Regions from separate parts of the Paenibacillus sp. LPE1-1-1.1 genome, predicted to be linked through region 2. Evidence: riboswitches for the same ligand, from Rfam matches in the RefSeq annotation. Region 2 holds a riboswitch; each other region holds the start of a gene.
The links. Region 2 has a riboswitch for thiamine pyrophosphate ahead of thiC (phosphomethylpyrimidine synthase ThiC). Riboswitches for the same ligand answer to the same signal wherever they lie in the genome.
Positions count from the first base shown of each region.

Region 1: it holds a riboswitch for thiamine pyrophosphate, as region 2 does, so the genes downstream of both, MRBLPE1_RS22275 (ABC transporter ATP-binding protein) here and thiC (phosphomethylpyrimidine synthase ThiC) in region 2, are expected to answer to the same signal.
Region 3: it holds a riboswitch for thiamine pyrophosphate, as region 2 does, so the genes downstream of both, MRBLPE1_RS01720 (ABC transporter substrate-binding protein) here and thiC (phosphomethylpyrimidine synthase ThiC) in region 2, are expected to answer to the same signal.

Region 1 covers NZ_JBEGHY010000023.1:1,158,214-1,160,477, reverse strand. Annotated here, with positions in the region: gene MRBLPE1_RS22280 (ABC transporter permease) at 1-62, opposite strand, end outside; gene MRBLPE1_RS22275 (ABC transporter ATP-binding protein) at 43-813, opposite strand; TPP riboswitch at 898-1,000, opposite strand; gene MRBLPE1_RS22270 (DUF1273 domain-containing protein) at 1,089-1,646, shown strand; gene MRBLPE1_RS22265 (hypothetical protein) at 1,748-2,264, shown strand, end outside.
Region 2 covers NZ_JBEGHY010000045.1:50,102-52,365, reverse strand. Annotated here, with positions in the region: gene thiC (phosphomethylpyrimidine synthase ThiC) at 1-1,263, opposite strand, end outside; TPP riboswitch at 1,594-1,698, opposite strand; gene MRBLPE1_RS29225 (glycosyltransferase family 4 protein) at 1,772-2,264, opposite strand, start outside.
Region 3 covers NZ_JBEGHY010000001.1:337,235-339,498, forward strand. Annotated here, with positions in the region: gene MRBLPE1_RS01715 (thiamine-binding protein) at 1-94, opposite strand, end outside; gene MRBLPE1_RS01720 (ABC transporter substrate-binding protein) at 155-1,201, opposite strand; TPP riboswitch at 1,385-1,497, opposite strand; gene MRBLPE1_RS01725 (glycosyltransferase) at 1,646-2,264, opposite strand, start outside.

The sequences.
Region 1 (2,264 bases), on a different contig from region 2:
GCGAGCAGCAGGATAAAGAGGCCGTAATCGTTCAGCCATTTTTTAAAAAGTGGTTTGCGCATGCAGCCTTCGCTCCAAATCTTGTCGCAGCATTACAAATTCCGGTTCGTAATTTTGCTCATAATGTCTTGGCCTAGGCAGCTTGACGATGATCTCCTGAACGCCCTGCGGTTCATTCCCGGAAAGTAAATAAATGCGGTCACTGAGCAAAATAGCCTCCTCGAGATCATGCGTAATGAAGAGGACTGTTTTGTGCAGGCTGCCCCAAAGCTCTAGCAGCCACTTATGCATGCCGCGTTTGGTCATGGCATCCAGTGCTCCGAAAGGCTCATCGAGCAGGAGCAGCTCTTGGCCGGTCACGAGGGTCCGCAAGAAAGCAACTCTCTGCCGCATGCCTCCGGACAGCTCATCGGGATAAGCATGTTCATAGCCTGCGAGACCGAAATGCTCAAGCAGCTCCGTGATGCGGGAGATGCCGGTCAGCTGCTTCCCCCGCGCCAGCTCAAGCGGAAGCAAGCAATTCTCGAGCACTGTTCTCCAGGGAAGCAGCAAATCCTGCTGCGGCATATAGGCGATCTTGCCCAGCCGATCCGGCGCAGGCTTGCCGCGCAGCCTGATTTCGCCTTGAATAGGCTGCAGCAATCCGGCAATCAGCTTGAAAAGGGTGCTTTTGCCAGAGCCGCTTGCGCCGATGATCGATACGAATTCCCCTGCGTATGCTTCTAAGGATAAATGGGATAAGATCGGTTTCTCTGAGGTGGAAGCAAACGAGTAGCCTAACTGATGAAGCGATAATAACGCGGTAATACGCATCCCCCCGTAAACAAATAAAGACCCACCCATTTCCGAAGGAAAATGAGCGGGTCTAACGTTCAACAAGGCTTGCGCGCATGAATGAATGCTTCTGCTCCACTTCCCTCCGCTGGAATGATCCAGATCAGGTTCCAAGGGTCCGGAGCATGTGCTCCATCTCAGCCGTAAGACTCCCCTAGTGAATTAATTAGGTCGATATTCAATTTGTATTTTTTCTACTATAGCATACACTGGAGAGATGTAAACCATAATTATCCGAAAAGGCGTTGAACAAAATGAAAAATTTACTCGTTACAGGCTATCGCGCCCATGAGCTTAATATTTTCAGCCAAAAGCATGAGGGCATCGTTTATATCAAAAAAGCGCTGATGGGCAAGCTGGTTCCCCTTATTGAAGACGGCTTGGAATGGGTCATTACGCCCGGCCAATACGGTGTTGATCTATGGGCTTGCGAGGTAGTGATCTCGCTCAAAGAAATTTATCCTCACTTGAGGCTGTCCATCATCTCGGCTTACAGCAACCCGGAAGAAAAGTGGAAGGACGATAAAAAGGAATTTTACCAGCAGGTTTTAAAAGGGGTCGATTATTACGCGTCGGTCAGCAACCAGCCGTATAACGGCATATGGCAGTTTACAGCGCGGGACGAGCTGCTGTTCCGCAAAACGGACGGCATTCTGCTCGTCTACGATGAGGATGCAGGCGAAGGCAGCCCGAAGTTTTTCAAAGAAAAAGCATTAAAGAAGCAGCAGGCGGAGGGCTATGCCTATATCAGCATCAGCTCCGAGGATATTCAAAGCATCGCGGACGATGACCATTTGTATTCGGAATACTGAATATATTCATTGACACTTGTGTTTTTTTGTTGGTATACTATGGAAATTACTTATTCCCGATTAAATTCATCGGAATTATAAAAAACACGGAGGTTATGTTCATGGGAAAAACACAAGCTTCATATGCGAAACTGCTGGGAGCGCTTCTTTTGTCCTTTTCTATTCTTTTTGCGCAGTCCACGGCCTTTGCGGCATCTCCAGCTGCAGCTGTACCAGCTTCTTCAGCTTCACAGGAAGACGGCGCGGCGCAGTATAAACAGTTTTTGAAGGAGAAATTCGATGTCAGCTTCTCCGGCACAGTGACGAAAGGCGAGTTTATTGAAGCCGTCGCAGCTATTCTTGGCTACGAGCCCTCGGGCAAAGCGGTAACCTTTTCCGACGTGCAGCCTGGCAGCGAGCTGTACGCATCGGCTGCGGCATTGTATGAAAACGGAATTTTATCCGGACCTTCCATTCAAGGCGAGCAAGTGCTCACCAATGCCGTTGCTGTTGCGATTGCGGTAAGGGCGGCCGACCTGAAGGAGCTTGCGTATACATACCCCGCCGCTAAGGTGAATAAAGCATTGGCGAAGCTGAATGTAAAAAACAGCGCGCTCGGCACGAAAGGCGCGCAAGAGG
Region 2 (2,264 bases):
CGTAAGCGGTCCTAGCGTATAGAAAGGCGCTTCGTCGCAAACCTCCAGCTGACGGTCCATATTTTCTTTAATAAGATGCATAGGCACATGCCCCGGGCCTTCGATCATGACCTGTACATCATGCTTCCATGCGATTTTTGTCAGCTCTCCCAGCGTATCGAGCTCAGCGAACTGCGCGGCATCGTTGGCATCGGCAATCGATCCCGGCCTTAGTCCGTCGCCAAGCGAGAACGACACGTCGTATGCCTTCATAATTTCACAGATCTCTTCAAAATGCGTATACAGGAAGTTTTCTTTATGGTGAGCCAAGCACCATGCCGCCATGATCGATCCCCCGCGCGATACAATGCCCGTAACGCGCTTCGCCGTAAGCGGTATGTAACGCAGAAGAACGCCTGCGTGAATCGTAAAATAATCAACGCCCTGCTCGGCTTGCTCGATAAGGGTATCGCGGAATACTTCCCAGCAAAGATCCTCCGCTTTGCCGTTAACCTTCTCTAGTGCCTGATAGATAGGCACTGTTCCTACCGGAACCGGCGAGTTGCGGACGATCCATTCTCTGGTCGTATGAATATTTTTTCCCGTGGACAAATCCATTATGGTATCGGCGCCCCAGCGGGTTGCCCAAGTCATTTTCTCTACTTCCTCTTCAATCGAGGATGCAACGGCGGAATTGCCGATATTCGCATTGATTTTAACGTGAAAATGACGTCCGATAATCATCGGTTCACTCTCAGGATGGTTGATGTTCGTCGGAATGATGGCCCGACCGGCTGCGATTTCGCTGCGGACGAATTCCGCGCTCATTCCTTCACGGATGGCGATATACTCCATTTCCGAAGTAATAATACCCTTGCGCGCATAATGAAGCTGCGTCACGTTTTGTCCGGCTTTTGCCCGCAGCGGCTTTCGTGACAAGCCTGGGAACAGCTCTGCGCCCCGCTCCCTCGCTTTATCCTCCGATATAAACCCGTTGTCCTCCGGCTTTATTTCCCGGCCCTCATAGGCCTCGACATCGCCGCGTTCGTGAATCCATTCGTTGCGGAAAGGCGGCAGCCCGCGGCGGACATCCGCCTCATGGCCTTCGTCGGTATAAGGGCCGCTCGCATCATAAACTCTTATAGGCTCATTCGGCGTCTCTTCGCCGTTTCTTCCCGAGCTTGCCTCAAGCGCGATTTCCCTCATTGGTACACGGATGCTTTCCTTCGAGCCAGTCACATAAACCTTACGGCTTCCCGGAAGCGGAGTAGTAATAATTGACATAAAAAAACCTCCCAAGTGGATAAATTAGAATTTCTCCTGGAGGCATATGCAAGCATATAAGAAAGTTTAAAGCACCGCTGCTTCTGCACGCATCGTAAGGCTGCATGAACTGCAATCGCTGGAGCGCGCCAGGCTCCTTCGGAGTCTCCTTTAGGAGAAGCCCCGCAGTCTGCCCAACAAAAAAAACCGCTCCAGCGAAGGAGCGGTCGAAGTGTGTCGTCATGCGAGTGTGACCATGCCAAGGAGTCCCCGGGCAGATCCACTCCGCTAATTCTAGATATCTATCTGACAAGCAGCTGATATCCGCGGAGCTTTCACGCGCTGTAGCATAAACGCACAATCCCACTTTCCTACGCTGGCATAACCCAGATCAGGTTCAAAGGGACCAAAGCGTTTCGCTTTATCTCAGCCATGACGGCGCCCCTAGTGGATTTCCTTGTTTGACTATAACGTTTTGCGGAGAAATGTGTCAACCCTCTATTTCCTAAAAGCTTATAAAAGCACCTTGTTACAGGCCGCTTTCCTTAAGCAGCTTCACCCACCGGTCCGCCGTATGCCGCCATGTGAATGTTTGCTCTACCCGCTCGCGGCTTTGGCGGCCCAGCTTCTGTCGAAGCTGTTTATCCCGAAGGAGCTCATTGAGCCTTTCTCGCAGCTCACGCTCTATATTGGACTGATTCACCAGATAACCCGTTTCCCCGTTTCGAATAATTTCCTTCATTCCGCCGGCACGCGTCGCTACGACGGGAACGCCGCATGACATCGCCTCGACATTGACAAGTCCGAATGCCTCACGGGCTCCGGAGGGGACGACTACGACATCGGCAACGAGCATCCAGCTCGGAACTTGGGTATAAGGCACATAGGGCACAAATCGGACATGGCCAGGGCATTTACGCCCCAAGCGCTCCAGCTTGCGCGCATACGCCGTTTTACGGTGCGAGCCGTAAAACGGGCTACCCACTACGACAACGACAAGCTCAGGATGGCTTTTTGCCAGC
Region 3 (2,264 bases), on a different contig from region 2:
TAATGATTTCAATAGCCTTGTCCACATAGGGGATGACGCTTTCGCCGCCTGGCGTTGTCGGTAAAATTTGAATGCTTACTAATGCGTTTGCCATTTATATTCCCTCTCTCTCATCGTTGTCAAAGACAGCGGCCTTTTTTTGTAACTGTAACTGTTATTCCGGCAAAAACGCATTCGTAAATGCCTTGTCCGCCTCAAGCTCTTTCTCAAGAAGCTTATGTTCAAACATCCAGCCTGCGTAATTCTCCCAAACGCTCAGCTTCTGCTCGCCCCAGCGAGGCGCATCGTCCTTGTATTTCGGACTCAGCCATTTTTGGCTGGCACGCACAAGCTCCGCGTTCAAATCCGGTTCCGCTTTGATCAAGACCTCCGCCGCATCGTCCGGATTGTCGATCGCGTATTGGTAGCCTTTGGCCGCAGCAGCGGTAAAAGCTTTTACGATCTCCGGCTTGTCCTTGATCATCGTCTCGTTCGTAGCAAGTACCGGCGTATAATAATCCAGCTTGTCGCTGTAATCCGTCAAATAAAGCATGTTGATTTTCTCGCCGCGAAGCTCTGCCTCTACGCCTGTCCACGCATAATAGATCCAGGCAAAATCAATGTCTCGCTTAACCGCCGTAAAAAAGTCGCTGTCGCCGATGCTGATCATGTTAACCTTGCCCACGTCTGCGCCTTTTTCCTGCATCAGCGATTGGATGACCGCCTCTTCAACGGGAGCTCCCCAGCCGCCGTACGTTTTGCCTTCGAATTTCTCCGGCGAATCGATCCCCTTGGCAAGCGGCGACGCAAAGCCTGAGGTGTTATGCTGGATCACGGCTGCGATCGACACGATCGGAACCCCTGAGATACGCGCCAGCGTAATCGATTCTTGATAGCTTACGCCGAACTGCGCGCTGCCGGAAGCGACCATTTGATCAGCCCCGGTTTGACCCGGCTGAACGATTTCCACGTCCAGTCCCTGCTCCTTGAAGAAGCCTTTATCTCTAGCGACATAAAGCCCGGTATGATTGGTGTTCGGCGTCCAGTCCAGGACGACCTGCACCTTCTCGAGCGGCTTATCCGCTGTTCCCTCTTGCTCTTGCGGCTGCTCAGTCGCTGCCGGCGCGTTATTGTTAGCGCCGCAGCCTGCCAGCGCCATTACGAAGACGAGCATAGCGGCTGTCAGCCTCCATGACATTTTTCCTGCTTTTCTTGGATTCATGATGTTTGTTCCCCTCTCACTGCTTCTATTTGTATAAGGCGACGAGTCCTCGTAATATCCGGTGCCAAGCTGCCGATTTCACGCGGCAATAAAAAAAACGTCCTCCTAATCCGGAGGACGCCATATCATCGGCTTGCAGCTGTTTGAACCAGCAGGGGCTTGATCGAATCGACCAGCCGGCTTTCTAAACAGAGCTTCTGTCCCTACGCTGGCATTATCCAGATCAGGTTTAACGGGTCGGAATTGTACTGATAATCCCCTCTCAGCCGGCCTAACCAGCTCCCCGGAACATATTCGGTTTCGTCAACAACCTTAATTGTATAGCAAAACCCGAGTATAATGCTAGTCTTTTTTTGAAAATGATTATCATAAGTCCTTTAATCGTCTCGGTCCGGTGCGAGGGCGTTCATCCCACGAAGCCTGCGCATCGAGGGAAACCGGGTATCATCGAACGCTTTCCGCTGCATCCGCTTCCGGCTCGCTGCTTTCCGGTCCGGCAGGCGCTTCCTTTTCGTCTGCATCCTGCTGGCAGGCAGCACGAGCGACGCGGCCATATACAAGGAGATGAGCGGCGGTCAGCTCATTCGATATCGCCCCGTCCGTTACCTGATCAAGAAGTCGAATATAAGCGAGCTGATCCTTCGGTTTATTTTCGGAGAGCGTTACCTTTACGCAGCAGAGGCCAGCCATCGCAAATAACCGGTTGACCTGCTGCGTCGTGTACTGGACAGCCGCTTGGCGCTGGGCTTTAACATTCGAAGGATCTAAATATTGCCTGATGTTCTCGAAATACAAACGGTTCGCGAAGCACCCGATAATCCAGCCTCCGGGTTTCAGCATACGGACGAGCCGTCCCATCGCCCGCGGCTTCCCGTAAGCATGGGCATCCCCGATCATAATCCCGTCTACGCCTTCGGCTGGTATCGTCCAATGCGCCGGCTCGTTTGAGCGGAACACCGAAATGCCCGAAGCTTCGGCAATGGCTGCCGCCACCTCATTTCGTTCGACGCCAAACCATTTGGCTGCCGGAAACAGCTGCTTCATATGGAGAATTGTCGCTCCG